3 regions of the Rhizobium sp. BE258 genome follow, and region 1 is predicted to be linked to each of the others. Evidence: predicted binding sites of a transcription regulator. Region 1 holds the regulator's gene; each other region holds the start of a gene.
What was found. The regulator HrcA, encoded in region 1, represses chaperone genes, less so after heat shock. The targets are predictions, from matches to a motif close to GTTAGCACTCNCNNNNNGNGAGTGCTAAC.

Region 2: the regulator HrcA is predicted to act here: its motif matches at 3,797-3,825, upstream of groES (co-chaperone GroES).
Region 3: the regulator HrcA is predicted to act here: its motif matches at 3,713-3,741, upstream of groES (co-chaperone GroES).

Annotation. Positions count from the first base shown of each region.
Region 1 covers NZ_JAVDWL010000002.1:747,713-757,756, reverse strand. The annotation lists gene hemW (radical SAM family heme chaperone HemW) at 1-996, opposite strand, end outside; gene rdgB (RdgB/HAM1 family non-canonical purine NTP pyrophosphatase) at 1,006-1,650, opposite strand; gene J2X43_RS08985 (VOC family protein) at 1,659-2,075, opposite strand; gene rph (ribonuclease PH) at 2,072-2,791, opposite strand; gene hrcA (heat-inducible transcriptional repressor HrcA) at 2,975-4,063, shown strand; gene grpE (nucleotide exchange factor GrpE) at 4,166-4,798, shown strand; gene J2X43_RS08965 (nucleoside hydrolase) at 4,851-5,795, opposite strand; gene J2X43_RS08960 (Hsp20 family protein) at 6,068-6,493, shown strand; gene J2X43_RS08955 (DUF1150 family protein) at 6,543-6,800, shown strand; gene J2X43_RS08950 (tRNA (guanosine(46)-N(7))-methyltransferase TrmB) at 6,810-7,511, opposite strand; gene metK (methionine adenosyltransferase) at 7,508-8,761, opposite strand; gene J2X43_RS08940 (helix-turn-helix domain-containing protein) at 8,943-9,362, opposite strand; gene lnt (apolipoprotein N-acyltransferase) at 9,513-10,044, opposite strand, start outside.
Region 2 covers NZ_JAVDWL010000004.1:231,272-241,315, forward strand. The annotation lists gene glgB (1,4-alpha-glucan branching protein GlgB) at 1-1,221, shown strand, start outside; gene J2X43_RS15560 (hypothetical protein) at 1,304-1,603, opposite strand; gene groL (chaperonin GroEL) at 1,658-3,286, opposite strand; gene groES (co-chaperone GroES) at 3,339-3,653, opposite strand; gene J2X43_RS15575 (usg protein) at 3,928-4,200, shown strand; gene J2X43_RS15580 (hypothetical protein) at 4,295-4,585, shown strand; gene J2X43_RS15585 (Hsp20 family protein) at 4,751-5,224, shown strand; gene J2X43_RS15590 (DUF982 domain-containing protein) at 5,302-5,601, shown strand; gene J2X43_RS15595 (hypothetical protein) at 5,613-5,888, shown strand; gene J2X43_RS15600 (hypothetical protein) at 7,288-7,686, opposite strand; gene J2X43_RS15605 (transcriptional regulator) at 8,029-8,595, opposite strand; gene J2X43_RS15610 (hypothetical protein) at 8,605-8,847, opposite strand; gene J2X43_RS15615 (hypothetical protein) at 8,847-9,065, opposite strand; gene J2X43_RS15620 (hypothetical protein) at 9,233-9,463, opposite strand; gene J2X43_RS15625 (hypothetical protein) at 9,682-9,942, shown strand; gene J2X43_RS15630 (hypothetical protein) at 9,974-10,044, opposite strand, start outside.
Region 3 covers NZ_JAVDWL010000002.1:354,466-364,509, forward strand. The annotation lists gene J2X43_RS06955 (MFS transporter) at 1-122, shown strand, start outside; gene J2X43_RS06960 (bifunctional riboflavin kinase/FAD synthetase) at 272-1,255, opposite strand; gene J2X43_RS06965 (TIGR01459 family HAD-type hydrolase) at 1,270-2,118, opposite strand; gene chrA (chromate efflux transporter) at 2,218-3,627, opposite strand; gene groES (co-chaperone GroES) at 3,796-4,092, shown strand; gene groL (chaperonin GroEL) at 4,149-5,789, shown strand; gene J2X43_RS06985 (hypothetical protein) at 6,447-6,893, shown strand; gene J2X43_RS06990 (glutathione S-transferase C-terminal domain-containing protein) at 6,951-7,661, opposite strand; gene J2X43_RS06995 (DoxX family protein) at 7,859-8,305, shown strand; gene hisG (ATP phosphoribosyltransferase) at 8,385-9,080, opposite strand; gene J2X43_RS07005 (ATP phosphoribosyltransferase regulatory subunit) at 9,077-10,044, opposite strand, start outside.

The DNA.
Region 1 (10,044 bases):
CGATTGCTCTTCGTAGCCCAGCCGTTCCTCTTCGAGAACGCCGTGTCCGTCACGCTCGACCATTTCGAGCCAGGATTCCGGCTTGCGCTCGGTTGCCGTGGCGAGCTTCTCGGAGCCGCGGGTCAATCGGCCGTGGGCGCCGGGGCCGATACCGGCGTAATCGCCATAGCGCCAATAGGTCAGGTTGTGGCGGCTCTCGGCGCCGGGGCGGGCGTGGTTGGACACCTCGTAGGCAGGCATGCCTTCGCGCTCGGTGATCTCCTGCGTTGCCTCGTAGAGCACGGCCGATTGCTCGCCGTCAGGCACGATGAGCTTGCCGGCCTTGTGCAGACCGTAGAAAGGCGTGCCTTCCTCGATCGTCAACTGGTAGAGCGACAGGTGATCGACGGCATAGGAGATGGCCTCCTTGAGCTCGCGTTCCCATTCGTCCACTGTTTGATTGGGACGTGCGTAGATGAGGTCGAACGACATGCGCGGGAAGATGTCACGCGCCAGCTTGATCGCCTTCAGCGCGTCCTCGACATTGTGCAGTCGGCCGAGGAATTTCAGGTCGCGATCGTTCAGCGCCTGAACGCCGAGCGAGACGCGGTTGACGCCGGCGACGCGATAGCCGCGGAACCGCTCCGCCTCGACGCTCGAAGGATTGGCCTCCATGGTGATCTCGATGCCCGAGGGCACGTGCCATTCCCGGGCAATGCCGTTCAGGACCGCGTCCACGGTCTCCGGCTTCATCAGCGAGGGCGTGCCGCCGCCGAGGAAGATGCTGGTCACCGTCTTCGGCCCGCTCAACTGGCGGATCGCGGCCATCTCCTTCAGAAAGGCCGCAACATAACGTTCCTGATCGACAGGCTGGTGCCGCACATGGCTGTTGAAATCGCAATAGGGGCATTTCGCGGCGCAGAAGGGCCAATGCACATAGACGCCGAAACCGGGCTCCCCGGTATCCGGCAGAAGCTTGGCATCACGCAGCGAAGTCAGGTTGTTCAGATCGTCCACGAGCCGACCTTACGCTTCCAGGCAGGTTTCGACAAAGATTTTGAAGGCGCGCGCACGATGCGACAGCGCCCGCTCATCCCCAGGCTTCCAGCCATGTTTCTGTTCGGCGCTCATCTCGCCGAAGGTGGTGTCATAGCCTTGCGGCTGGAACACCGGATCGTAGCCGAAACCCTGCGTGCCGCGCGGCGGCCAGACAACGGTGCCTTCGACTTCGCCGCGGAAAAGCTCCGTATGTCCGTCCGGCCATGCAAGGCAGAGAACGCTGACGAAGCGGGCTGTACGCTGCTCGGGCTTTGCCGCTCCGGCTGTCTCGAGCGCCGTCTCGACCTTCTGCATCGCCATCGCGAAATCGCGCGTGCCATCGGCGGTCTCGGCCCAGTTGGCCGTGTAAACGCCCGGATCGCCGCCGAGCGCATCGACCACCAGACCGGAATCATCAGACAGCGCCGGCATGTTGGCAACGCTGGCAGAGGCGAGTGCCTTGATTTTCGCGTTCTCTTCGAAAGTGGTGCCGGTCTCGTCAGGCTCGACGAAATTGAGCTCGGCTGCCGACTTGGCGGTGAAGCCCAGCGGGCCGATCAGGTCCTGGATTTCGCGGATCTTGCCGGCATTGTGGCTGGCGACGATGATGGTCTTGGTGTCGAGCTTGCGCATTCTGTTTCCTATTCGATGCCCCAGATACGGGCTTCGGCGCATTCCAGGCTGTTGCCTTCCGGATCGCGAAAGTAGATCGAGCGGCCGCCATTCGGCCAGTGAACTTCGGATTCGATGGCGATGCCGGCCTCCGTCAGCCTGGCGGCCATCGCATCGATATTCCCGGCCGAAACGCGGAAGCAGGCGTGGCCCGGTCCCTTGGTGCCATGCGGCGGAACCTGAAGCGCGCCCGGCGCCGGTGGCTTGACCGTCTCGTCCGGGTTGAAGATCAGCAACACCCCAGGACCGCACCGAAAGAAGACATGCCGGTTAGCAGCCCGCGTGATCTTGGAAAGACCGAGAACGCCTTCATAGAAGGCTTCGGCTCTGTCCAGGTCCTTCGCGTAAAGCGCCGTTTCCAGCATGCCCTCCAGCATGTCGTTCACCCGGCGATTGCCTGCTTCTGCAGTTCCACGAGTTCGGCAATGCCGTTCTTTGCGAGGCCCATCAGCGATGCGAATTCGGCTTCGCTGAACGGCGTGCCTTCGGCCGTGCCCTGAATTTCGACGATGCCGCCGGCACCCGTCATGACGAAGTTAGCATCGGTTTCGGCCGAGGAATCTTCGATATAGTCGAGGTCGATGACCGGCTGGCTGGCGAAGATACCGCAGGAGATGGCCGCGACGTGGTCCTTCAGAACACGATCGACCTTGATCATGTTGCGGCTTTCCATCCATTTCAGGCAGTCGTAAAGCGCAATCCAGCCACCGGTGATCGAAGCCGTGCGCGTGCCGCCGTCAGCCTGGATAACGTCGCAGTCGATGGTGATCTGGCGCTCGCCGAGTGCAGTGAGATCGACGACGGCGCGCAGCGAGCGGCCGATCAGGCGCTGGATTTCCTGCGTGCGGCCGCCCTGCTTGCCGGTCGCCGCTTCACGCTTCATGCGCTCGCCCGTGGCGCGCGGCAGCATGCCGTATTCGGATGTGACCCAGCCCTTGCCGGTGTTGCGCAGCCACGGCGGCGTCTTTTCTTCAAGGCTTGCCGTGCACAGCACATGCGTGTCGCCGAATTTCACGAGACAGGAGCCTTCGGCATGCTTGGAAAAATTGCGCTCGAAGCTGACCTTGCGCATCTGGTCGGTTTTTCTGCCTGACGGCCGCATTCTCTGTCTCCTGATGCATGAGTCCGTTAGGCCGCGGGTGGCGGCACGGCATGATCATGCGTTGTTTCGTGATGCTGCCCCGCTTCTACGATTGGCCGCGGCCATTTGCAAATTCCCTTTTGCCACGCGGGCGAGATTGATTATATTTTGCAGATTGTCATCAGCGTGGGTGTGTCAGGATTCATGGGCTTCAGATCTACGTCGGTTTCGGATGCCGTTGCTGCGCTGGATGAACGCTCGAAGGAAATCTTCCGCCGTATCGTCGAAGGCTATCTGGAAAACGGTGAGCCGCTCGGCTCGCGTAATCTTTCCCGTATTCTTCCAATGTCGCTGTCCCCGGCCTCGGTCCGCAATGTGATGAGCGATCTGGAAGAGCTGGGGCTCATCTATTCGCCGCATATCAGCGCCGGGCGTCTGCCGACCCAGGTCGGGCTCCGGTTCTTCGTCGATGCCTTCATGCAGGTCGGAGACCTCTCGGCCGAAGAGCGTGCCAGCATCGACCGCCAGGTGCGCGCAGAAAGCCGCGACAATCCGGTGGAATCGATGATGAACGAGGCAAGCCGGATGCTGTCGGGGATCTCCCGCGGCGCCGGCCTGGTCATCACCTCGAAGAACGATCCGGTGTTGAAACATGTCGAGTTCATCCGCCTGGAACCAACGAAGGCGCTCGCGGTTCTCGTCGGCGAACATGATCAGGTCGAAAACCGGATCATCGAGCTCCCGGCGGGCGTGACGTCGTCGCAGCTAACCGAAGCCGCCAACTTCCTCAACGCCCACATGACCGGTCAGACGCTGCCGGAATTGCGCAAGCAACTCGACCGGCTGAAAACGGATGTGCGCCACGAGCTCGATGCCTTGTCGCGTGACCTCGTGGAGCGCGGCATTGCCGTCTGGTCCGGCAGCCCGGATGAAGGCAAGCCGGCGCAGCTGATCATCCGCGGCCGTGCCAACCTGCTCGAGGGTCTGGATAGTGCCGGCGATCTCGACCGCCTGCGCATGCTCTTCGATGATTTAGAGAAGAAGGACAGTCTGATCGAGCTGCTGAACCTCGCGGAAAGCGGCCCCGGCGTGCGCATCTTCATCGGCTCCGAAAACAAGCTTTTCTCACTGTCCGGCTCGTCGCTGATCGTCGCGCCCTATCGTGACGACGACGACCGGATCGTCGGCGCCGTCGGCGTCATCGGTCCGACCCGGCTGAATTACTCCCGTATCGTGCCGATGGTCGATTATACCGCCCAGCTGATTTCCCGCCTGTCGCGCGGGTCGCTCTGAAAAAGCCGGAATTTCCGGTTCTTTGTCACGCAGACTTGATTTTTTGCGGTCAAAGCTCGATATCGGGCGCATCCCGAAAGAACCCTTTACCCGGAGACCGTCATGACTGACGAAACGACGAAAAACGGACCTGAGACTGTTGCGGCTGACGCTGCTGCGGACGCAGCCGCAAACGTCGAGAATGAAGCGGCCGCTGAGGCATCGTCCCAGCCGGATCCGTTGGAACTCGTGAAGGCAGAAAATGCCGAGCTGCGCGACCGCTATCTGCGTCTTGCCGCGGAGATGGACAACCTGCGCCGCCGCACCGAGCGTGAAGTGAAGGACGCGAAGTCCTATTCCGTTGCCGGTTTCGCGCGTGACATGCTCGCCGTATCCGACAACCTGCGCCGGGCGCTCGATGCCATTCCGGCCGAAGCCAAGGCTGCGGGCGAGGCTGGCCTGACGACCCTGATCGAAGGTGTCGAGATGACCGAGCGCTCCATGCTATCGACGCTCGAGCGCCATGGCGTTCGCCAGCTCGATCCTGTCGGCCAGAAGTTCGACCCGAACTTCCATCAGGCGATGTTCGAAGTGCCGAACACGGAAGTTCCGAACAACACTGTCGTCCAGGTGGTGCAGGCCGGCTTCACCATTGGCGAGCGCGTGCTGCGCCCGGCCATGGTCGGCGTCGCCAAGGGCGGTCCGAAGCCCGAGGCAGAGGCTGCCAATTCCTATCTGGATCAGAAGGACGCATAATGAAAAAGGGCCGCTGAGAAGCGGCCCTTTTCTTTTGGTCTTTGTTCTTCGCTCAGATGCGGGCGAAACGCTCGATCAGCAGATCGAAGAAACCATCGGCATCGACAAAGCGCATCACCTTGGCATTGCGCTTGCGGTCGGTCACATGCCACCAATCGACGACCGTCATGCCGACGGTCAGTTCCGACTTCACCTCGATCTCGACATTGCATTCCCGGCCCTTGAAGAGCTCTGGCTTCAGGAGGTAGGCAACAACGGTCGGGTCGTGCAACGGGCCGCCATCGGAACCGTATTTCTCGATATCGAAGCGCTCGAAGAACTCCAGCATCTCGACCATCGCTTGCGCTGGCGCGGTGCCGAGATCGGCCATGCGCTTGACGCGGTCCTTGCGGGTCAAAAGCTGGTGCGTCACGTCGAGCGGCATCATCACCACGGGCACGCCGGAACGGAAGACGATGTCGGCCGCTTCGGGATCGACATAGATGTTGAATTCGGCGGCCGGCGTGATGTTGCCGCCCTCGAAGAAGCCGCCGCCCATCATGACAAGCTCGCGGACACGCGCAACGATGTCAGGCGCCTTCTGGAAGGCAAGGCCGATATTGGTGAGCGGGCCGAGCGTGCAGAGCGTCACGCTGCCTTCAGGCTCGCGGCGCAGCGTCTCGATGATGAAATCGACGGAATGCTGTGCCTGCAGCGGCATGGTCGGCTCGGGCAGCGTCGGGCCGTCGAGGCCGGTCTTGCCGTGGACATGTTCAGCGGTGACGAGTTTGCGGGCGATCGGCTTGTCGGCGCCGGCAAAGACCTTGATATCGGTGCGCTGGCAGAGCTCGCAGATGATGCGCGCATTGCGGCTGGTATAGGAGAGCGGGACGTTGCCGGCGACCGTGGTGATGCCGAGAATTTCGAGCTCTTCGGGGCTGCCGAAGGCGAGCATGATCGCCGCGGCGTCGTCTTGGCCCGGATCGGTATCGATGATGATCTTTCTGGGGTTTGCCATATACGTCGTCCCTCCTCAGGTGCACGTCGTTTTGGCAGGCACCATTTGTTTATGATTGCGTCGCAAATCGGCGCAGCCCTTGCGGGTGACGATTTGATGCGAGCCCGCATGCGCTTTGTCAAGCAAGGACGAAGGCACCGTTTACCCTAAAATTTCCTGGTCCTGTCGCGAGGTCCGCAAAACCTTGCGCGGTTGCCCGCCAATTCCCATATTAGCAACAGCCGGATGCTAGTTTAGGTCCGGAAAGGTCGCTTGCATCAAGGACTTGAAACATGAGCCGTATCACTCCCTTCGCCAGCCCGCTGCTTCTGGGCTTCGACGCCATGGAAAAGACGCTGGAGCGTATTTCCAAGGCAAGCGATGGCTATCCACCCTACAATATCGAGCGCATCGCCGCCGGTCATGACCAGCCCGAGCGTCTTCGAATCACGCTTGCCGTTGCCGGTTTCGGCGAGGATGAGCTGGATGTGACGACGGAAGAAAACCAGCTTTTGATTCGCGGCCGGCAGGTCGAACAAGGCGAGCGCGAGTATCTCTACCGCGGCATTGCGGCCCGCCAGTTTCAGCGTACTTTCGTGCTTGCCGATGGCATGCAAGTGCTTGGCGCGGGGCTAAAAAACGGTTTGCTTTCAGTCGATCTTATTCGGCCGGAGCCCGCCCGCATGGTCAAGAAAATTAACATTTCGGTCCCACAGTAGGACAACGGTTCGAGTTGAGCCGCTAGTCCCTTCTCTTGGAGGTACAGGAATGTTGATGAAAGAAGCGAATTCTCACCTGACCAAATCCGAACTTGCCGGTATCGGCAACGGGGAGGTCGCCTACGTCCGCAAAATGCGTAACGAAGAAGTATCGAAGTGCTTCCCCGAAGCGCCCGATATCGACCCTGGCGTCGATCTATGGGCCCTGTTCGGCGCGGACGGCACGCCGATCCTGTTGACAGACAATCGCTCGAGCACCTTCTTCAAGGCTGCCGAGGACGAACTGAAGACGGTAAGCCTGCACTAAGTTGCAGGCTTATATTTTCTTGAAAGTCAGATAGGCGGAAGAGCGGCCTTCACGCCGCGCCTTGGCTTCGTAGCGGGTGCTTGGCCAGCCCTCATAGGGCGTCAGCCAGTCGGCGGCATTGCTTGCCAGCCAGTCGAAGCCGCCATGGTCGCGGCATTTCAGCAGCGTCCAGTTCACATAAGTATCGATATCCGAAGCGAAGCAGAACAGTCCGCCGGGCTTCAGCACGCGATGGAAACGAGCGAGATTCGTCTTTGAGACGAAACGGCGTTTCCAATGCTTCCGCTTGGGCCAGGGATCGGGATAGAGCAGATCGATCTGGTCAAGGCAGCCATCGGGCAGCCAGTCGAGCAGCTGCGTCGCATCGTCGTTATAGACTCGGACGTTCCTGGCGCCCTTCGCCTCCACACTGGAAAGCAGCTTCTGCATGGAATTGATGAAGGGTTCGACGCCGATAAAGCCGGTCGAGGGTATTTCGGTCGCGCGGTGGATCAGATGCTCGCCGCCGCCGAAGCCGATTTCCAGGCGGAGTTTCTCCACCGGCACCGGAAAGAGGCTTTTCAGCGGCTCGGGATGAGCCGCTGAAAGATCGATGAGGAAAGCCGGGAGCAGGGTACTCAGCTTTTCCGCCTGTTGTCCGCGGAGGGCCTTTCCTTTGCGACGGCCGAAGAAGGCTTCGGTCGCGCGTCCGCGGCGTTCCATATCCGTCATGCTGCAGCCTTGACCTTGATGGCTTCCTTGAGGCCCTTCACCAGATCGGTGCGCTCCCAGGAGAACGAGCCGTCACGGCCAGCCTTGCGGCCGAAATGTCCGTAAGCGGAGGTCTTGGCATAGATCGGCTTGTTGAGGTCGAGATGGCGGCGGATACCCGTCGGCGACAGGTCCATGTTCTTGCGGATCGCCGCTTCGACCTGGTCTTCCGTTACACCTTTGCCGGTCTGGTGCAGATCGACATAAATCGACAGCGGCTGGGCAACGCCGATGGCGTAGGAAAGCTGGATCGTGCAGCTGTCTGCGAGACCGGCGGCAACGACGTTCTTGGCGAGGTAGCGGGCGGCGTAGGCTGCCGAGCGGTCGACCTTGGTCGTGTCCTTGCCGGAGAATGCGCCGCCGCCATGTGGGGCTGCACCGCCGTAGGTATCGACGATGATCTTGCGGCCGGTGAGGCCGGCGTCACCATCCGGACCGCCGATGACGAATTTGCCGGTGGGGTTGATGTACCACTTGCAGTCGCTGGCGATCGGTAGGTCGCCGAGGGCTTCGCGGATGTAGGGCTCGACGACGGCGCGAACCTTCTTCGAATCCCAGCTCTCGTCGAGATGCTGGGTCGACAGAACGATCGATGCGACTTCAGACGGCTTGCCGTTGACGTAGCGCACGGTCACTTGGCTCTTGGCATCGGGGCCGAGCTTGGCGACTTCGCCGTCGCCCTTCTTGCGGGCGGTGGCGAGCAGCTGCAGGATCTTGTGCGAATAGTAGATCGGCGCCGGCATGAGATCCGGGGTTTCCTTGCAGGCGTAACCGAACATGATGCCCTGGTCGCCGGCACCTTCGTCACCCTGCTGGTCGGCGGCGCTGTCGACGCCCTGGGCGATGTCGGCAGACTGCGAGTGCAGGAGAACGTCGATCTTCGCGGTCTTCCAGTGGAAACCGTCCTGTTCGTAGCCGATGTCCTTGATGGCGCGGCGGGCAGCAGCCTTGAACTTCGACGGGTTGATGACGTCCTTGCCGTCCTTGTCCTTCTTCATCAGGCTCGGCGGCAGGCGAACCTCACCGGCGATGATGACGCGGTTTGTGGTTGCCAGGGTCTCGCAGGCAATGCGCACGCCCCATGGGTTTACGCCGGTTTTCGCCGCTTCGCGGTAAACCAGATCCACGATTTCGTCGGAGATACGGTCACACACCTTGTCCGGGTGACCTTCGGCAACAGACTCACTTGTGAAGAGGTAATTAGCGCGCATTCCGGGATTCCCCTCAAAGAATAAGTTCGACGAATTGGTACTCAGTTCAGGCTCGAAAAACAAGCGCAGAAGGACATAAATATATCTTTATATCTGCGGTGAAATGACAAATTTTGCCTTAAAAACGTAAAAAAGGCGGCCTTTCGACCGCCTTTTCTAATTTACCTGCTTTAGGGATCGCTTAGTCGGCGTCCGCTTCCGCGGCCAGCGCCTTTACCAGTTCGACGACCTTCCGGCGAACCTTAGGATCGGAAATCTTGACGAATGCGCGGTTGAGCTGGAGGCCCTCCGACGACGAAAGGAAGTCGACGACGTAGTTCGAGCTGGAAGCTTCCGCCAGACCGCTCATTCCGCCGCCATGCTCGCCTGGCGCGTCTTCGAAGAAAAAGGAAACAGGAACGTTCAGGATGCTCGAAATATTCTGCAGGCGGCTGGCGCCGACGCGGTTCGTGCCCTTTTCGTACTTCTGAATCTGCTGGAATGTAATGCCCAGGCTTTCGCCAAGTTTTTCCTGGCTCATGCCAAGCATAGTACGGCGAAGACGAATGCGACTGCCAACATGGATGTCGATCGGGTTCGGCTTCTTCTTGTTCTCAATCATGGTTGTGCCCTAACAAAAGATATTTCAACGAGTGAAACCGGCATCCCCTGAACCCATCCGTAACGCCACGTTGCAAGAGGCATTAACCCACTCTCAAGCATACGTTAACAACGCCGATCTGAACTACTATGCAATTTTAGGGGTTTTTGGTCAATTCTGCTTGAAAATAAAACCCATGCGAGAAATCAGCGCAATCATAAACAGCAACGTTTCAGTCAACCAAAAGTAAGCATGATGTGGATAGCGCGCTGTGGAATCGCCCTGTTCGCCATCAAGAGTTGCGTCTATGAAACCGCTCTCATTGAGCCCAAGCCCGGCAATAATCTCTCCGCGTGAATTCACCAGCGCTGAAATGCCGCTATTGGCGTCGCGAATCAGCGGTAATCCTGTCTCAACTGCGCGGATTCGCGCCTGCTGAAAGTGCTGATAGGGCCCAGGCGTAGACCCAAACCATGCATCATTAGTAATATTGAGAATGGCGTTGGCCTGATTGATCCCGGTCATTTCGCCGGGAAAGATGATTTCGTAGCAGATCAGCGGATATAGTGCGAGGCCACCCGGCAGGTTCAGCATTTCGCGGCTAGCGGCCGCGGTAAAGCCTCCCGGCATCTCGACGATATTCTGAATGCCGAAATTATCCAGAATGTTCTCGAACGGCACATATTCGCCGAAAGGCACCAGA
Region 2 (10,044 bases), on a different contig from region 1:
GGCTATTTCGTAGACCGCTGCCACGATAGTGATATCGGCGTCATTCTGGACTGGGTTCCAGCTCACTTCCCCAGTGACGTCTGGGGCCTCGCTCGGTTCGACGGAACGGCTTTGTACGAGCACGAGGACCCGCGAGAAGGGTATCACCGCGACTGGAATACACTGATCTACAACTTGGGCCGGGCCGAGGTGAAAGGCTTCCTGATCGCCAGCGCTTTGGAGTGGTTGGACAGGTATCATGTTGACGGACTTCGTGTCGACGCCGTGGCCTCGATGCTTTACCGAGACTATAGCCGGCCAGAAGGGGAATGGATACCCAACCGGTATGGGGGCCGCGAGAACCTGGAAGCCATCGAATTTTTCAAGCATCTTAATAGCGTCGTGCATGAACGCCACCCGAACGTCTTGATGATCGCCGAAGAATCAACGGCGTTCCCAAAGGTGACGGCGTCGCCCGAAGATGGCGGCCTAGGCTTTGATATGAAGTGGAACATGGGCTGGATGCATGACACCCTCCACTACATGTCGGATGATCCCGTCTATCGCAAATACCATCACAGCTCTATGACATTCGGGATGATCTACGCCTACACGGAAAGGTTTGTCTTACCGTTTTCCCATGACGAGGTGGTGCACGGTAAGGGTTCCTTGCTGACGAAGATGCCGGGCGACGACTGGCAGAAGCTTGCAAACCTAAGAGCGCTTTACGGTTTCATGTGGGGCCATCCAGGCAAAAAGCTTTTGTTCATGGGGTGCGACATCGGACAGCGGAGCGAGTGGAACCACGACACTTCAGTCGAGTGGGATCTGCTCGACGAGCCTCGCCATGGCGGGCTCCAGCGATTGGTCAGGGATTTGAACCGAGTGTATTCTTATTTTCCACCCCTACAATACGGAGATCTGAATTCGGATGGATTCGAGTGGGCTGTCGCTGACGATGCTGAACATTCTGTGCTGGCGATGATCCGGTACGACGAAAAGCAAAAGGCCGTCTGCCTCATCGTATCAAACTTTACGCCGGTACCACGGCACCGTTACCGGATAGGCGTGCCGTTGGACGGCCTTTGGCGCCGAATCCTCAGCACCGATGATACAGTATATGGGGGCTCCGGCATGGCAACTTCAGACGCTCAGTCCCAAACCAATGCCGCGCATGGTCGATCGTTTTCTATAGAGGCGGACTTGCCGCCCTTATCCACGGTTATGTTCATCAGAGAGTAAGGCGGCAGACGTTACGTCGTCGGGACGTCTTACGGGGATGATGTTCACCGGATGAAGCAGTGCTAAGTGGCCGGCTTGGCTGCTATTGCTGGTTGTCCTCACTCATCGTCTGGCTCGATAGACGATCGATGGCACCTCGGTTCATGTGTCGCAGCACGCCGGAAAGCGAGTCACGTTCCTTATCAGACATCAGCTCATCGACGATTGTCATTGCGTCTGACAGAAGAGTTTCGCGGTCCCGCAGACCCTTATTGAAGAGTCTGGCGACTGCTACCGTCAGCGCTCCGACGGAGGTCGGGTCACCCGTTATTCCTTTGGCCCGTGCGATCTCCCTGACAACACCCGCGCACAGACGCGCGTCTTCTTTCGATGGCAAGCTCATAACCACTCCGCAATTGGCTCGCCCCAGCGAGTGGGGCGAGCCTGGCCCGATTGTTTAGAAATCCATGCCTGCCCCAGCCGGGATCGCCGGCGCAGCATCCTTCTTGGGCTTCTCGGCGATCATCGCCTCGGTCGTCACCAGAAGGCCGGCGACCGAGGCCGCATCCTGGAGTGCGGTCCGCACGACCTTGGCCGGATCGATGACGCCCTGTGTATAAAGATCGCCGTATTCGCCGGTCTGGGCGTTCCAGCCGAAGGAGAAGTCGGTCTTTTCACGCAGCTTGCCGACGATGACGGAGCCTTCGGCACCAGCGTTTTCGGCGATCTGGCGAACGGGGGCCTCGATCGCCCTGCGGACGATCTCGATACCAACCTTCTGGTCTTGGTTGGCGGTTGCAAGATCGTCGAGTGCCTTTACAGCCCGCAACAACGCAACACCACCGCCCGGCAGGATGCCTTCCTCGACGGCGGCACGCGTTGCATGAAGCGCGTCGTCGACGCGATCCCTCTTCTCCTTGACCTCGACTTCCGTCGAGCCACCGACACGGATCACCGCAACGCCGCCTGCCAGCTTGGCCAAACGTTCCTGCAGCTTCTCGCGATCGTAGTCGGACGTGGTCTCTTCGATCTGCGCCCGGATCTGGGCGACGCGGCCGTCGATCTCGGACTTGGAGCCAACGCCGTCGATGATGGTGGTGTTTTCTTTCTCGATCGCCACCTTCTTGGCTCGACCGAGCATGTCGAGCGTTACGTTCTCAAGCTTGATGCCGAGATCTTCGGAGATGACAGTGCCGCCGGTCAGGATGGCGATGTCTTCGAGCATCGCCTTGCGGCGATCGCCGAACCCCGGCGCCTTGACAGCCGCGATCTTCAGACCACCGCGCAGCTTGTTGACGACGAGCGTTGCGAGCGCCTCGCCTTCCACATCTTCCGCGATAATCAGCAGCGGTTTGGAGGACTGCACGACGGCTTCGAGGACCGGCAGCAAGGACTGAAGGTTCGACAGCTTTTTCTCGTGGATGAGGATATAGGGGTCCTCGAACTCGACGCGCATCTTGTCCTGATTGGTTACGAAGTACGGCGAGAGGTAACCGCGGTCGAATTGCATGCCTTCGACAACTTCGAGCTCGGTCTCGGCGGTCTTGGCTTCCTCGACGGTGATGACGCCTTCGTTGCCGACCTTTTCCATCGCCTCTGCTAGATATTTGCCGATCTCTTCGTCGCCGTTGGCCGAGATGGTGCCGACCTGGGCGATTTCGGAATTGCTGGTGATCTTGCGGGCGTTGGTCTTCAGTTCCTTAACGACGGCGTCGACGGCAATATCGATGCCGCGCTTAAGGTCCATCGGGTTCAGACCGGAGGCGACGGCCTTGGCGCCTTCCTTGACGATCGCCTGGGCGAGGACAGTTGCGGTGGTGGTCCCGTCGCCGGCGAGATCGTTGGTCTTCGATGCCACCTCGCGCAGCATCTGGGCGCCCATGTTCTCGAACTTGTCTTCTAGTTCAATTTCCTTGGCGACCGAAACACCGTCCTTGGTAATGCGCGGCGCGCCGTAGGACTTGTCGATGACAACGTTGCGGCCTTTTGGGCCAAGCGTGACCTTCACGGCGTTGGCAAGGACATCGACCCCACGCAGCATGCGTTCGCGTGCATCAGTGTTGAATTTGACTTCTTTCGCAGCCATTTGTTCACTCCTTCAATAGGCAGCTTTTTGACTGATGGGCGGTAATGCGTGATTACGCGGCCCGCTTCTGCTCGGCCTGAGCTTCTATAATGCCCAGGACGTCGCTTTCCTTCATGATCAGCAGATCTTCGCCGTTGATCTTGATTTCGGTGCCGGACCATTTGCCGAACAGAATGCGGTCGCCAGCCTTGACGTCGAGCGCCTGGATCTGGCCAGCCTCGTTGCGTGCACCAGGGCCAGCGGCGACAACTTCGCCTTCCTGCGGCTTTTCCTTGGCAGTGTCAGGGATGATGATCCCGCCCTTGGTCTTTTCTTCGGATTCAACCCGACGGACAAGAATGCGATCATGAAGCGGTCGGAACGACATGTTTTCCTCCATTGGACAAAAAAGATGACGCAAAATCCCCTGCCGGACCGGGTGACCAATCCGGACGGGGCGAACCTCATCTGAGCGTTCGCGTTCAAAATTTATTTTCGAGATTTTGTGATTTCAAGAGGGCGGGAGAAAAAATTAGCACTCGATGTCGCTGGCTGCTAACATGCTGGAAAGGAACAATAAACGCCTTTGATGGTTCAAGAATACCGTTGATAGGTGGACGATTTTACGTCACCTTCGCAGTGTCATGAACCGGAGATAAAGCATGCAATTCTCGTCGGATTTCGAGCGTCAGCTTAACGGCTATGGCCTCACCACCGCGCACATCCTCTACCGCATTCCCGATTTTGAATCCGTCCTGCAAACCTACGTTTGGCAGGACTACGATCTTGCACCGGACTTTCCAGAAATGCGCAAATTCCTGGACTTCTGGCGCAACAGCCTCGACGGACCGCTACACTCCGTCCGCTATACACACCGGCGTCTGATTGGACCGAACGAATGGCGCCGTGTCGAGGGCGAGTTCAAGCTTCACTGAACTCTTGATTTTGATGTTCCCGCTTCCTAGCTCACCCGGCGATCGGGGCTTGATCAGTCCGGTCGCTTTCCACGTCTGTATGGAGTGAGACCACATGGAAGAAAACATTAAAGTCATCAAAGGTGCCAGCATCCCGGAGAGGGAGGAGATCATTGTTGATTTCGCGCGCTGGCTCGAGACTGCCTCGCAAGATGCACTTGTCTACGGTGAGGGCCGTTTTGCTGTGATGTCGGCGAATATGGCGCAAGCGATCCGCATAAACGCCGACGAACTTGCGCGCGACAATCCCGAAACGACCGAACGGGTACTGCAGCAAGCCTGCGCGATGATTTCAAAGTTCAAAGCAGCGTACCCGCATCGCGTTCTCAGTCGCTCAGTGCACTGACGATGGGGCAACTTGCGATCGGCGAAAAAAATGCGCAGCCGATCTTGAAATGGAAAATCGCTAAAACCAAATCGATTACTGCCAGCCGCTGAGACAGGGCTGACTTCGCCGGGAGCACCGCTTTTGGCACTCTCGTACCCATGTTGCTTCAAGGAGGATATGGCTATGGCAACATCTTACGACTACGCACCTCTCTACCGCTCGAGCGTAGGTTTCGACCGGATCTTCACTCTTCTGGAGAACGCCCAGCGTGCCCGGTCGGCCAACGACTGGCCGCCTTATGACATCGTCAAGAACAATGACGACACCTATACGATCTCGATTGCGGTGGCTGGATTTGCACAGGACGATCTCGATATCACTTTCCAGTCCAATCTGCTGACCGTCACCGGTAAGAAGCAGGAGACACCGGCCGATGGCTACCTGCATCGCGGCATCGCCGGACGCCCGTTTGAACACCGGTTCGAGCTTGCCGACCATGTCCGGGTGAACGGAGCAGATTTGAACAGCGGTCTTCTCTCGATTGAGTTGGTCCGTGAGATCCCTGAAGCATTGAAGCCCAGGAAGATCTCAATCCAGAGTACGCCTGCGTTGACGTCGACTGCTCCTGCGCAGATCGAAGCGCAGAAGGCGGCGTGACCTTTTAGTTCATTCAATGGTCAGCGGCGCCATCGCGATGGCGCCCATCGACATTCCGGGTTGGAAAGGAGAGAACGATGAAACCCGATATGTTCAGAAAACCTGTCACCATTCTCGTCGGCCTTGGCTTTCCTGCAGAAGTTCGCACCGTCATGGATGCTTACCGACATCTTGTTGAGTGGCCTACTTCGTTCAGGGACACGGCGCATTCAGTCGCCCTTAAAGCATGCCAGGCGGCGCTTCGTGGCGAGATCGAAGCGGAGACGGCGCGTGGTTTGTTTGTAGCATTCGCGCAGAAGCATGAACTTCTTGCGCCTCAAACATCTGCTGTCGTGGCGTCTCGCGCGCGAAGCGACCGCGATCCCCACGTGCAGTGAGGTCAAGTATTATGAGGCACATCGTGTTGCAGCAGTTGATCGACAATGCAGCAACAATGGGTCCGATTGTGTTGATGCGGGGGATGCATCTTAGACGGCCGACAGATGTTGTAGAGGCGTCGTCTCTCTCGACCGATGACAAACGGACGATCCTTGCTGCGTGGGCGTCCGACCTTTACGCGGTCGACTCGAAGCCGGCGCTTCGGCACTTGCCGGGAACGCCAGAACCGGTCTTAATCGATGAGGTTCAGTCAGCACTAATAGAACTCGATTTGCGGAATTCTTAGTTCCGTGCACCACACCGGAAGTACGGACCTTTCCCCAATGGGATGCCGGACTGCGGTTTAAAAAGATGAGGATTTGGCCCTGTGGTCGAGGAGATGCACGGTGTTCGAAAGCCGTGCATCGAAACGACGGTATCGATGTGGCGACACGTTGCCCGTGAGAGCCGACACGAAGGCTGGAATGCAGACACACACTTCCTGTGGTAGCGATCTCGTTTAGGGTTTCGGCTGCCGCCTAGATGGTGGCGGCAACCGAGCGACATGGCAGGTGATCAAACCCCGCTAAGTCTCAAGGAACTGCCCTCATCGTGACCGCGCAGCGCATATTGCGGGCAAGGCTCGAGGCCCCGCGGCCCGTGCTTAATCAGAAGCGTGTCGTTTACCCCGGGCGCTGTTGGCTTGCTTTGATCGACCACGGCCTCGCGGGTGAACCTCGCGCGGCGGTAGTTACCGACGATCAAGCCTATTCCTTCCAGCCGCACGTGTGGAGATCGTACAAGCGTGGGCCTGTGCAAAGTCTTGGGCGTCCCGTCAAACGATGACGTCAATGCTCTGTTGAGATTCGCCAATCTAGCAAAAGGCCCGCCGGAGAACGTCGGGCGGGCCAAGAGCTGGATGGGTCCAGAAGGCTGATGCCTGTTTCAGCCGTGCCGATTGAACCATCAAGCCGAAGACATGGCAACACGCTTAATGTGCTGGACTTCAGTGTAGCCGCGCAGGAACCAGAACACGGCCAAGTGCATTTTTGTATTCGGTCGTGTGCACGTGGCCGCGCGGCCGAGCCCCCCAAAGTGTGGAGGGCGCGCTATGTAACACGTCATGGTGGAGCTTGCATGAAACAGTACAGTTGGACCCTGATGAGGCCTGGAGCCATTCCCAAAATCGGGGTGGGAACCCTTGATGAAGTGGCAGGAGCGGTGCATCGTTGTTAGCTGCCGGGAATTCCATCTGCAGCCTGGCTGATGGACGAGATGAAGGCCAGACAAGATTTGACCGGTACGGCCAGATATAATTACGCGCTAGGTCAACCCGACGAATGGCGCTTTGCCTGGATTGCACAGTGAAGCGCTTACAGGCTGGCGGCATCTCACTTGGCAGGATGACAGGCTTGTCCCTAGAGCAGTAGTCCTAGAGGGGATTTCTCTTTCTCTGATGCCGTTGCGAGACGCGGGTTTGCTTCGCAATTCCTTTTCAATGCCCGAAGCCGACTTCCAAGGCCAAACGTCGACAAGAACACGGCCCATCCAGGGTGCCGGTAAATTGCGGCCGCGTCCCTCCGTTCGGCGGTAATCACCAGCGTGATCGAGGCGAGCGGCTAGCGAAGATGCGGCGTCTGATAGACTTTATGGCAGACCGGCACGGCGCCCATTTCGGAAAGGCCGTGCCGCATCAATGTAAACATTCAGATTTGAGAACAAAGGCCGCGCGTCGAGCTGATACTCTTCAGCAGCGAGCAACGGAGGATGATTGACTCGGCTTGCCATAGGCCGACGATCTGGCCGCTGATTTGAAGACCCTCGCTACCGGTGTCGAACCGCATCGCAACACCGGCAGGCCAGTGACGTTCAGCGGCCCGCCAGACCGCGGAATCCGGGGGCTTGCTCCATTCGATAAAAGCGTCGAGCGCTGCTGTGACGGCGTCTCGCGAAAGCCCGGTTGCGATGATGTCGTCGATCGCTTCGTCGACGATACTCGCTATGTTCCGGACTAGGTCTTCGAAATCGCGATCGCCTGCGCAGCCGCCGAAGAAGACGAATGTGTTGCGGCGAGGAACTAAGCCAGCTTGATGAAGCAACTGCACGAGGCGACGACCGACGACGGGATCGTTTCCATTCCTATCATAGGTTTGCTGGTGCGCATGCCAGACCGGCGAAATCCCCGGTGGCTCGGGCCAGAGCAGTAGTCCGTCTTAGTCGTCGTCGCACGGATGACGCGTCCTCCTGGTCACGACGCGCATGCCATGTTGCGCACCACATGTAGCGGGTCGGGGATATGCCCGCGTACGAAGCGGGGATGAGCGACGCCCAGCTTGTCATCGCGGAAAGGCGGATCGAGGATGTTGCCTCCTTTCATCTCAAAGATATCGGTTGCGCCGTCGGTTCTTAGAATTCGCCGACCAGTCTCAAAGCCGGAGTCGGTTGGTTCACCCTTCGGCGTTTTGGGTACGCGACGGCGCGGCGACTAAGCTCTCGACGGCCTCTTGCACCATGTGCAATCTCTTGAGTTCTAGGGCGGCGTCCGGGAGCGCGCGATGGGCAGGCCTAGCGGGCTCTGAGCCGGCTATAACTTCGGAGACGAGCGCAGCAGGGTCGACGCCCCGCATTTGGCTGTCGTGAAGCCGCTTCGAAGCAAATTCAACGAAGAGATCGTCCGACTTGCGAACGCGAAGCGCGTGTCTCGCAACGCCACCAGCGCGAAGGAGGACGCTGAGCCACTTCCCATCCCACGACGGTGAGCTCGCGTAGAGATCATGATTTGCGAGCGTCGCCATCATCTCTCGGACGACAAGGGTAACCGGAACGCCTTCATTGGCTAGCGCCGTTCGGGAGATGCCGTGGATGCCTTCGGCCGCTGCCGACCAATCCGTCCAGTTCGGCGCCGGGGCGATCAGGAGGGACCGTGACCGGCCGTCCTCGAACACCCATGCGATTTCGATCGGGTAGCTGTGCTTGCCAAGCGAGGAAGCTTCGAAATCGAGGAACACGTTCATGATAGATCTCTAGTCGAAGTCGCCGGTTCTACCTAGCCGGAAGACGACGACGGGGTCGCCTTCTTCTCCGACTGCGGGACGGCCATCTCGCCGCACCACAAGAACGCCGGCGTGGTGGCCGGCTGCTTCTTTTGCTTCGCCGATGGCCTCTGCCTCCGTCTCGCCGACTACGGTCTCCCATGCCTGGACGGGCTCGCCTCGGTCATCAAGGTCGTAGGCGAAGATGCTGAGCGAGGAGAACGTTCCCGGCATCAGGCGGTACCGTGTTTGGTACGGGCGAGCTGCGCTGCGAGATCGCGGGCGTCATTGCGTCCTTCGTCGTTTGTGCCCTTGACCTTTGCCTTTATCCAGAGAGCTTCTTCTTCCGTCGCTTCGACAGGAAGGCTGGTATCTTCGGGAAGGCCGGGGGCGCTTTGTGCGAGCGTCGCGTCCTTCGGGGCGTCGTTGGGGCCGGTTGTGATCTTAGTCATCTCCTGCTCCTCTTCGGATGGGGGCTGCGGAAGCCGCTGGTCGTCGTCCGACCTGTCTAAGGTGCCTTCGTTGCCAGACTTTTGTCGGCGAACATCTTCTCCGCCAGCAGAGGTCGTCGGCTTGCACCTCGTCGGCATTGGCATATCCCTTGCGCTCTTCCATCGCATCAATCCCGGTTGGCCGTCTGCGGAGCGGGAATTCGGTCGTTCGGGTCGGCGCGGCCCGTGGTCGGATCGGCGTCAGTTAGACCGTCGCCCGCCTCGCGGCTGTTGCCTATGTTCACCGGCGGCGCGCGGCGGTCGTCGACGTTGGTCTCGGGCAGCTCGTCGTCCTGAGTATCATTGTTCAGAGACTTCGGAGGAAGCTTAACTGAGCCTGTAATGGACTTGGCGGTCATGGTCGTTCTCCTTGTTCAGAAGGAACTCGCAGACACGGAAGCTGTTCCCCGGACCTCCTCTTAAGCAGGACCGACGGAGAACGCATGAGCCTTACGCACAAGTTTGCTGATAGGTAACCGATTTATCACGTCAACCCGAAGTTCATCTCCATGCGCGACCGCCCGGCGCTTGAGTTCCCATCGGAATCTTATCGGCTCTGGGGCAAGAGTTTCAACGATTGCCGGGAACGACAAAAGAGAAGGGCGTCCTTGAAGATGACCGTAGCGACGACTGCTCCACCGGGGTCGCTGATTTCGGAACGCTGCCCGTCCACATGCTCGCGGTCGCGAATTTTTCGGCCAACAAATCTCTGGCGCTCGCCCTAGCTTTAGATTGCAAGGTCGACAGTTTCGAATTGGGTGCCGTTTGGGTCGACAAGCAGTTTTCGGCCGCCCCGGATGTTCAGAAAATACCGCATGTTCTTCGCCTTAATGCATAAGGCCCGCGCCATAAGCGCGGGCCTCAAAACGTCAATGGCTGTTCTTATGGCTCTGCTGGCCCGCTTTCACGTGCTGCTCATGCGAGCCGCCCTGCTTACCGG
Region 3 (10,044 bases), 390 kb from region 1:
ACCAGAATTATTCGTGGCTGTTCATCGGCTCGGCGCTGGTGGGGCTCGGTGCGGCAGCGATCGCGCTTGCCTTTCCGCCGCTGCCGCGGGGGAAGCAGGCGCCTGCATTGGGCGCTGCCTAATTCGAGGCTGAGGCTTTGCCCCCTCATCCGGCCTTCGGCCACCTTCTCCCCGCTGGGGAGAAGGGAAGTGCGGCGTCGCGATTTCCCTTCTTCTCCCCAGCGGGGAGAAGATGCCGGCAGGCAGATGAGGGGGGCCACACGACAAAACGTCAGTTGGAGCAGAGCAGCCGGTCGAGTTCGCCGAGCGGCTGTACGCCTGAAAGCAGCGCCCTCGCCTCTTCCTCGTCGCGCTTGATCTGCGCGACGAGCGGGTCCAGCCCGTCGAATTTCAGCTCCGGCCGGAGATAGCCGAAAAACGAGACGGAACAGACCTGGCCGTACAGATCACCGCTGAAATCGAAGACGTAGGTTTCGAGCAGCGGCGCACCATTGTCCGTTACCGTCGGGCGGCGGCCGTAGCTGGCGACGGCGTCGTGGAGCGTGCCGTTCTGCAGGCGGAAGCGGACGGCGTAGATGCCGGAAGCAAGTTCGACTTCAGGCGGCAGCTGCATGTTGGCGGTCGGGAAGCCCAGCTGGCGGCCAAGCTTTTCGCCGCCGATGATCTCGGCCTCGACGGTGTAGTGATAGCCGAGCTGGGCCGCGGCCTCGCTGACTTCGCCATTCTTCAGCTGCGCCCGGATGCGGCTCGACGAGACGACGTCGGCATTCTCATCGCGGTAGGCGTCGATCAGCGTGACGCCGAAGCCGTATTTCTGGCCGGCATCCATCAGGAAGGCCGGACCGCCCTCGCGGCCCTTGCCAAAATGGAAATCGACGCCGGTGACGACTTCCGAGGCCCCCAGCCAATCCTTGAGGATGCCGTGGATGAAATCATCCGGCGAACGCTGCGAAAATTCGCGGCCGAAGGGGTATTCGATGACGGCGTTGAAGCCGAGAGCTTCGAGAATCCGGGCCTTCAATGGCGCCGGCGTGATGCGGAAGACCGGGCTCTCGGGGCGGAAGACGGTGCGCGGGTGCGGCTCGAAAGTCAGCACCAGGGCCGGAACGCCACGCGCCCGGGCAATCTCCAATGCCCGCGTTAAGACCGACTGATGGCCGCGATGCAGGCCATCGAAATTGCCGATGGCGATCACCCCGCCCTTCAGATGGGCTGGCAGCGGTTCACGGGTTTCATTGCGGTGAAAGACGGTCATCGGCGGGCTTCTTCTTATGCGAGGCGCGGCATCCACCACTTGGGCGCTGCCTTTTCACGCTCGAGATAGGCGTGCAGGATTGCCTCGTCCGTCTCGCCGTTCAGCGTGTATTCCTTGGCGTGGATGCCGCCGCTGATATAGAGAAGGTCGAGGCCGTAATCGAGAGCGCCGCGCACATCGGTCGGCATGCCATCGCCGATGGCGAGGATGCGGCTCTTCGGGAAGTCGCCGCGAAGCTCTTTCGCGGTTTCCAGCACGGCTTCATAGATCGGCGTATGCGGTTTGCCGGCAATGCGGGTGGCGCCGCCGAGCTGGTTGTAATAGGCGGCCATGGCGCCGGCGCAGGGGATCATCTTGTGGCCGCGCTCGACGACGAGATCCGGATTGGCGCAGATCATCGGCACGTTTCGAGACTGAAACTCCTTCAGCATTGCCGTATAGTCTTCCGGCACTTCCTTCTCGTCATCGAAGAAGCCGGTGCAGACGACGGATTCCGCTTCCGTCGCATCGACGCGCTCGACGCCGAGGCCTTCGATAATGGCAATGTCGCGCTCGGGGCCGAGCAGGAAGACCTTCTTCGGGCCTTCAGCGATCAGGCCGCGGGTGACGTCGCCGGACGTGATGATCCGGTCATAGGCGCCGTCCTGGATGCCGATATGGCGGAGCTGATCGACGACCAGAGGCGCGATACGCGGCGAATTGGTGATGAGAACGACCGTCAGGCCTTCGCCGCGGGCGGCTTCGAGGGCGGCAGCCGCCTTGGGGAAGGGATCGACGCCATTGTGCAGGACGCCCCAGACATCGCAGAACACCGCGTCATACTGGCTGGTGATCTCTGCAAAACTTCCGATGCGCTTGGCCATTCCGATATCCCATTTGCGTTCAGTCAGGCGTGACATTGCAAAGGCCCGGCGGGATGGCAAGGTTTTTTCGCCCCGGCAGCGCAAAAACAGCCGGGCGCGCTAGAGAAGCAACTCGACGCCGCGCACGGCCAGCCCGGCTGTAGCCGCGAAGCCGAGAATGCTAACGATGCCGAGCTTGAAGCGGAAAAGCATGATGCAGGCAGCCACCACGATCAGCGCCGCGGCAATATTCAAACTGCTCCAGACCGGCCAGGCGAGGCTGACGAGCGGCAGGCCGGTGGCGCGAGAGAGAAGCGCGATATTGCCGACATCGGCAAAGAGAACATGCAGGCCAAACCAGAGGGCTAGATTGAGGATGACGCCGACGACGGCAGCAGTGATCGCCGACAGGGCCGCCGACAATATGTTGTTCTGGCGGAGCTTCTCCACATAGGGCGCACCGGCGAAGATCCAGATGAAGCTCGGCACGAAGGTCGCCCAGGCGGCGAGGCTGGCGCCGATCACGCCGCCGAACAGCGGATCGATGCCGAGCGCATTGCGGAAACCGGCCATGAAGCCGACGAAACAAAGGACAAGCACCAGCGGACCCGGCGTCGTCTCGGCCAGCGCCAGACCGTCCAGCATTTCACCGGGGCGCAGCCACGCATAGTGTTCGACCGCCACCTGCGCGACATAAGAGAGCACGGCATAGGCGCCGCCGAAGGTGACGACCGCCATCTTGGAGAAGAAGACAAAGACGGCGGCGAAGACATTGGTCTCGCCGCTTAGCGCCTCGGCAATCAGATCCTGCGGACCATGAATCTCGCGGACGATCAGCAGCGGAAACTGCCAGACGATCACCCAGAAAGCGAGGATTAGGAACGGCCTGGCGATATGGCGGCTGGTGAGCCCTGACAGCATTCCCTTGGCGAGCTTCGAGGCCTCGGCTGGCGCCACGCCCTCTACCTTTCGCTTGCGGCGCTCGACGAGGAAGCCGGCAATGCCTGCGGCAAGGACCACGAGCGGGAATGGCAGATTGAGCAGGAAGAGCGCCACGAAAGAGGCGGCAGCCACATAATAGTGAAAGCGCGATTTCAGCGCCCGGCCGGCCACCCGCATCAGCGCCTCGATGACGACGGCGAGCACGGCCGCCTTGAGGCCGAAGAACAGAGCGAGCAGCCACTCGGCGTTCTGGAAATAGGCATAGAGACCGGAGAGGACCAGGATGACCAGAAAGCCCGGCAAGATGAAGAGAAGGCCGGCGACGATGCCGCCGCGCACGCCATGCATCAGCCAGCCGATATAGGTGGCAAGCTGCTGGGCCTCGGGACCCGGCAACAGCATGCAATAGTTCAAGGCATGCAGAAAACGGTCTTCGGAGATCCAGCGCTTTTCCTCGACCACGGTCTTGTGCATCAGGGCGATCTGCCCGGCAGGACCGCCGAAGCTCAGACAGCCGATACGCGCCCAGACGGCAAATGCCTCGGAAAAAGCGGGCCGTGGCAGGGGCTCGGCAACCACGTCAGACAAATCCCCTCACCTCTCCACAATTCCGGCGCAAAAATCCGTGAATGGTTTCCTTGACTCTTTCTGGAGCCATCCCTAAATGCACGTCGCTAGCACTCATCAATGGAGAGTGCTAACACTCATCCATGTGGACCCCGGTCCGCGAATGTCATTTGATCGAGGGATTAGACAATGGCAAGCACCAACTTCCGCCCCCTTCACGATCGCGTCGTTGTTCGCCGCGTTGAGTCCGAAGAAAAGACCAAGGGTGGCATCATCATCCCGGACACCGCCAAGGAAAAGCCGCAGGAAGGCGAAATCGTCGCCGTCGGTTCGGGCGCTCGTGACGAGTCCGGCAAGGTCGTCGCTCTCGACGTCAAGGCTGGCGACCGCGTTCTGTTCGGCAAGTGGTCGGGCACCGAAGTCAAGATCAACGGCGAAGACCTTCTGATCATGAAGGAAGCCGACATCATGGGCATCATCGGCTAATCAGCCGGTTATCCCGTTCAGATTATCGCTGACACCCCTTTTCAGGAGTTCTCAAAATGGCAGCTAAAGAAGTAAAGTTCGGCCGCTCTGCGCGCGAAAAGATGCTGCGCGGCGTCGACATCCTCGCTGACGCAGTGCAGGTCACCCTCGGTCCGAAGGGCCGTAACGTTGTTATCGACAAGTCCTTCGGCGCTCCGCGCATCACCAAGGACGGTGTTTCGGTCGCCAAGGAAATCGAACTCGAAGACAAGTTCGAAAACATGGGCGCCCAGATGGTCCGCGAAGTTGCTTCGAAGACCAACGACATCGCCGGCGACGGCACCACGACGGCAACCGTTCTGGCCCGCGCTATCGTTCGCGAAGGCGCAAAGGCTGTTGCAGCCGGCATGAACCCGATGGACCTGAAGCGCGGTATCGACCTCGCTGTTGCAGAAGTCGTCAAGGACCTGCAGGCGAAGGCCAAGAAGATCTCTACCTCGGCTGAAGTTGCCCAGGTCGGCACGATCTCCGCAAACGGCGACAAGCAGGTTGGCGAAGACATCGCTGAAGCCATGCAGAAGGTCGGCAACGAAGGTGTTATCACCGTCGAAGAAGCCAAGACCGCTGAAACCGAACTCGAAGTCGTCGAAGGCATGCAGTTCGACCGCGGCTACCTCAGCCCGTACTTCGTGACCAACCCGGAAAAGATGATCGCCGACCTCGACGACGCTTACATTCTCCTCCACGAGAAGAAGCTCTCGAACCTGCAGGCGATGCTCCCGGTTCTCGAAGCCGTCGTTCAGACCGGCAAGCCGCTCCTCATCATCGCTGAAGACGTCGAAGGCGAAGCTCTTGCTACGCTCGTCGTCAACAAGCTGCGTGGCGGCCTGAAGATCGCTGCCGTCAAGGCTCCTGGCTTCGGCGACCGCCGCAAGGCCATGCTGGAAGACATCGCTATCCTCACGGGCGGCACTGTCATCTCCGAAGACCTCGGCATCAAGCTCGAATCCGTAACGCTCGACATGCTCGGCCGTTCGAAGAAGGTTTCGATCTCCAAGGAAAACACCACGATCGTCGACGGCGCAGGCGCCAAGTCCGACATCGAAGGCCGCGTTGCGCAGATCAAGGCTCAGATCGAAGAAACCTCTTCCGATTATGACCGCGAAAAGCTGCAGGAACGCCTTGCCAAGCTCGCTGGCGGCGTTGCCGTCATCCGCGTTGGCGGCTCCACGGAAATCGAAGTCAAGGAAAAGAAGGACCGCATCGACGACGCTCTGAACGCGACGCGCGCTGCTGTTCAGGAAGGTATCGTCCCCGGCGGCGGTATCGCTCTGCTCCGTTCCTCGACGAAGATCACTGCCAAGGGCGTGAACGACGACCAGGAAGCTGGCGTCAACATCGTCCGCAAGGCTCTGCAGTCGCTGGTTCGCCAGATCGCTGAGAACGCTGGTGACGAAGCTTCGATCGTTGTCGGCAAGGTTCTCGACAAGAACGAAGACAACTACGGCTACAACGCCCAGACGTCTGAATATGGCGACATGATTGCCATGGGCATCGTCGACCCGGTCAAGGTTGTCCGTACGGCTCTGCAGAACGCAGCTTCGGTTGCTTCGCTGCTGATCACCACGGAAGCCATGATTGCCGAGCTGCCGAAGAAGGACGCTCCTGGTGGCATGCCTGGCGGCATGGGCGGCATGGGCGGCATGGACATGATGTAAGACCTTCGGGTCTGACATCTGAGCCAACCGGTTCAGTTACGGAAGGGCGGTCTTCGGGCCGCCCTTTTCATTTGACGGATAGCGATTCGGCCTTACCAATTTTTAGAGTCTCAACGACGGAACTGATAAAACGTTTAAGCGTCTATTCCGCACCGAAATCAGACTCTGAAGCTTTCGCGAGCCTTACCAAGCTGTGTTTTTTATCAGCAGCTGATATTTCTTAATGAAATTGGTTTCACTGCGATAATGTGAAAATTTTGCAAAGCGTAACCGTTTACATCTCGCGAAACGGGCAACTTTTTACTTTGATTTCTGCTACCTTTTATAGAAGCATGCAATATATCGCATCCTTCGCGTTGCGGATTACCCCCGAAAAAGCATTTGCCGCCTCTCAAAAACTGCCTATAAATCCGCGCTGCGAATTGCAGTGCATGACGATATTTTTCTGCCCGCCAGCGGAAGACCGTATTTTGCAAATGACACCGGCTGCAGAGCATTCCGCGCCAGAATTTTTGAGAAGAGCATGAAAGGGGTTCCGCACCGGCGGCGCCGCAATTCTGCTCACGGCCGGACATGATGACCGGTGCGCATGAAGATGTTTTCGTCACACCGCACGAGTGCGCTGCATTGAACTGCGCCCGACACGGGGAACCCCATTTGTTCAAGATCGCCAAAGCCAATGTTGCCGCCCCGCTCACGCCTGGCTCCTTTGATCTGACCCATCACAATCAGGAGATGCTGGCGCAGTTTTCCGTCTCCGAGGCCTGGAACGGTGACTTTTCGAGCGGCATCATCCGGCTCGGCGAATGGAGCTCGATGCTTCACGGTCTTGCCGGCCAGGAATGCGGCCTGCTGAGCCTTATGCGCTGTTATGACGTCAAGGACCGTGCCCATATCCTGGCGCTGTTCGAACAGGCTGCAACGCTCTCCTCGTCCTTCTGTTTCTCGACGACGATCGTCATGCCGAACGGCTTCCGCCAGCCGCTGTTCTGCATGGGCGAGTCCGCCGGACTTGAGGAGAAATACGCCGGCAGCATGGTCGGCGTCTTCATCTTCCCGCGCTTCAAGCTTGAAAACACCAGTCAGGCCGCCAGCCGCCAGTAAAGCGGCAAAGCCCTATGAAAAAGGCCGGTCTCGCGACCGGCCTTTTTGTTTGCGCTACTACTCCGGTTTCACCGGAATGTTGAGCCCCTTGGCGCTGGCCGGGCGGGCAATGCAGCGCTCCAGCCAGGCCCGAACGGCCGGGAATTTCGCATATTCCAGAACCTCGCCACCGCCATAGAACAGATCGGCGCCACGGATCCACGGGAACGTCGTGATATCGGCGATCGTGTATTCATCGCCCATGATCCACTGGCGGCCCTGCAGACGGCCTTCCAGGATGCCCAGCAGACGCTTGGCCTCGTCGCGATAGCGCTCCATCGGATAGGAATTGTTGGCGACCTTATCGGCCGCAAACTTGTAGAAGTGGCCGAACTGGCCAAGCATCGGGCCAAGGCCCGACATCTGGAAGAACACCCACTGAATGGTTTCGTAGCGGCCAGCCGCATCGGCGGGGATCAGCTTGCCGGTCTTCTCGGCGAGATAAAGCAGGATGGCGCCGGATTCGAAGATACCGATCGGCTTCCCGTCAGGACCGTTCGGATCGATGATCGCAGGGATACGGCCGTTCGGATTGAGGGAAACGAATTCCGGCGACTTCTGGTCGTTGTTAGCGAAGCCGACATAGTGCGGCTCGTAGGGCAGGCCGAGTTCTTCCAGTGCCACCGAAATCTTCACGCCGTTCGGCGTCTGCAGCGAATAAAGCTGGATGACATCGGGATTTTTTGCTGGCCAGCGCTTGGTGATCGGGAAGCTTGAAAGGTCTGCCATTGAAATCTCCATGGGGTTTGGACCCTGACCATAGACAGGCGGGCGGCGCCAAGACAAGCGGCGGGAGACGGATCATCGTTTCAAAATACTGAACGAACCGTCCCCTTTCGTTTATCTTTCCAGCTGCGACAAAATGCGCGACAAGTGGGTCAACGAGATCAGCCGATCTCACAGTGATTCAAACGGAGATTACTTCCATGTCGAATACGACCAACATCATCGTTCTCGTCGCCCGCATTCTTCTGTCCTTCATGTTCATCCTTGCCGGCTTCGGCAAGCTCACCGACCCGGCTGGCACCGCCGGCATGATCGCAGGTGCTGGCCTTCCGGCCTCCACCGCCCTCACCTATCTCGCAGGCCTCTTCGAACTCGTGACCGGCCTTGCCGTTCTCGTCGGCTTCCAGGTTCGCATCGTCGGCTGGCTGCTGGCTGCCTTTTGTATCTTCACGGCCGTCGTCTTCCACCTGCCTGCCGTCAACGTTCCTGATTTCCCGGCTGGCGCAAACGGCTGGATCAACGCTCTGAACCAGATCATGGTCATGAAGAACTTCACGCTCGCCGGCGCCTATATCCTGCTCGCCACCGTCGGCGCTGGCGCTTACTCGATCGATGCACGCCGCGGCGCATATCCGGTCGCTGCCTAAGCGAAATCGGCCTCCTAAGCATAAAGAAACCCGCCGTCGCGAGACGGCGGGTTTTCTCGTTTCCGAAATCCGGAAGAAATCAGAGTGCGCCGCGTACCGCCGCGACGATCTTTGCCACCGACGGCTCGGCCGCATGGCTTTCCTTGCGGGCGCGAACGAGGCAGGCCTCGGAGCGCAGGATGACGCCGTCATTGAGGACGCGCAGGTGGTTTGCTCGCAGCGTTGATCCGGTCGAGGTGATATCGACGATGACATCCGCCGAACCGGAGGCCGGTGCGCCCTCGGTCGCCCCCAGGCTCTCGACGATGCGATAAAGCTGGATGCCGTGCTGGCTGGAGAAGAACTGCTGCGTCAGCCGCCAGTACTTGGTGGCGATCGTCAGACGGCGGCCATGGCGGGCGCGGAACTCAGCCGCGACGTCGCCGAGATCGGCCATCGTATCGACATCGAGCCAGATCTCCGGGACCGCCACGACGACATCGGCATGCCCAAAGCCGAGCCGGGCGCAGAATTCGACGCGCTTATCGGTTTCGGCCAGACCCTCGCGCACCAGATCTTCTCCGGTGACGCCGAAATCGATCGAGCCGTTGCCAAGCTCGCGGGAGATTTCCGACGCCGACAGGAAGGCGACCTCGACATCATCCCAGCCTTCGACGCGGCCACGATAGGAGCGGTCGTTGCCGACGGCGGTGATTTTCATGCCTGCGCGCTCGAAAATGGCGGAGGCATCGTCCTTCATGCGGCCCTTGGAGGGCAGTGCGATGGTCACGGTCATGCGACGGCCCTTTCCGTTTCGATGCGATCGAGCCAGAGCGAGAAGCCAACGGCGGGGATGCGCTCCCGGGCGCCGAGGAAGTTCAACAGCTTGTCAAAGCGCCCGCCACCGGCAAGCACGGCCGACGAGCCTTCAACGCTGACCTCGAAGACGAGACCGGTGTAATAATCCAGCGGGCGGCCGAAGGCGGCGCGGTAATCCATCGACGAGAGATCGAGACCGGCATTGGCGAGTGCGGCCAAGCGGCTGTCGAAATGTGACAGTGCCGTGCCGATCTTCAGCCCAGCGGCATCGGCAAAGCCTGCAAGCGCCGAGGATGCATCGGCCAGCGGCACGTTCAGCGACAGGAATTCCTCCAGCACACGGAAGGCATCGTCATCGAGTCTCGTTTCCGACAGCACCAGCTTTTCCCTCAGGCGGCGGGCGATATCGGCAGGCGAGCGGCTGGCATTGGTCGAGTAACCGGTCGCTTCCATCGTCTGATCGATATGGGCAATCAGCGCCTTGTCGTCGCCGGCTGCCACGAGCCTGGCGATGTCGTCATCGAGGCCGGTGACGAATTGCGGGCTGACGAGGCTGGCCAGCAACGCCTCGATCTGCGTCATGTTGCCGAAAGCGTGGATCAGCCGCTTCTGCCAGCCGAGCGGCAGGCCGAGCGCCTGAACCACCGCCTCGAAGACGGCCTGGTCGCCCAGAACGGTCGAGACCGTCTTTCCCGGGATCAGCCGCTGCAGGATGGTGATGGCATCGCCGATGGCGCGCGCATCGGCACTCGCCGTATCGGTCTCCCCGAGATCCTCGATACCCGCCTGATAGAACTCGTTGCTGCCATCACGCCGCTGGCGGAAGACCTCGCCGAGATAGGAATAGCGCTTCGGCGTACCGGTCGCCGTTTCGATGTGGCGCAGGCAGACGGGAATGGTGAACTCCGGGCGCAGGCAGAGGCTGGCGCCGGTCTCGCTTT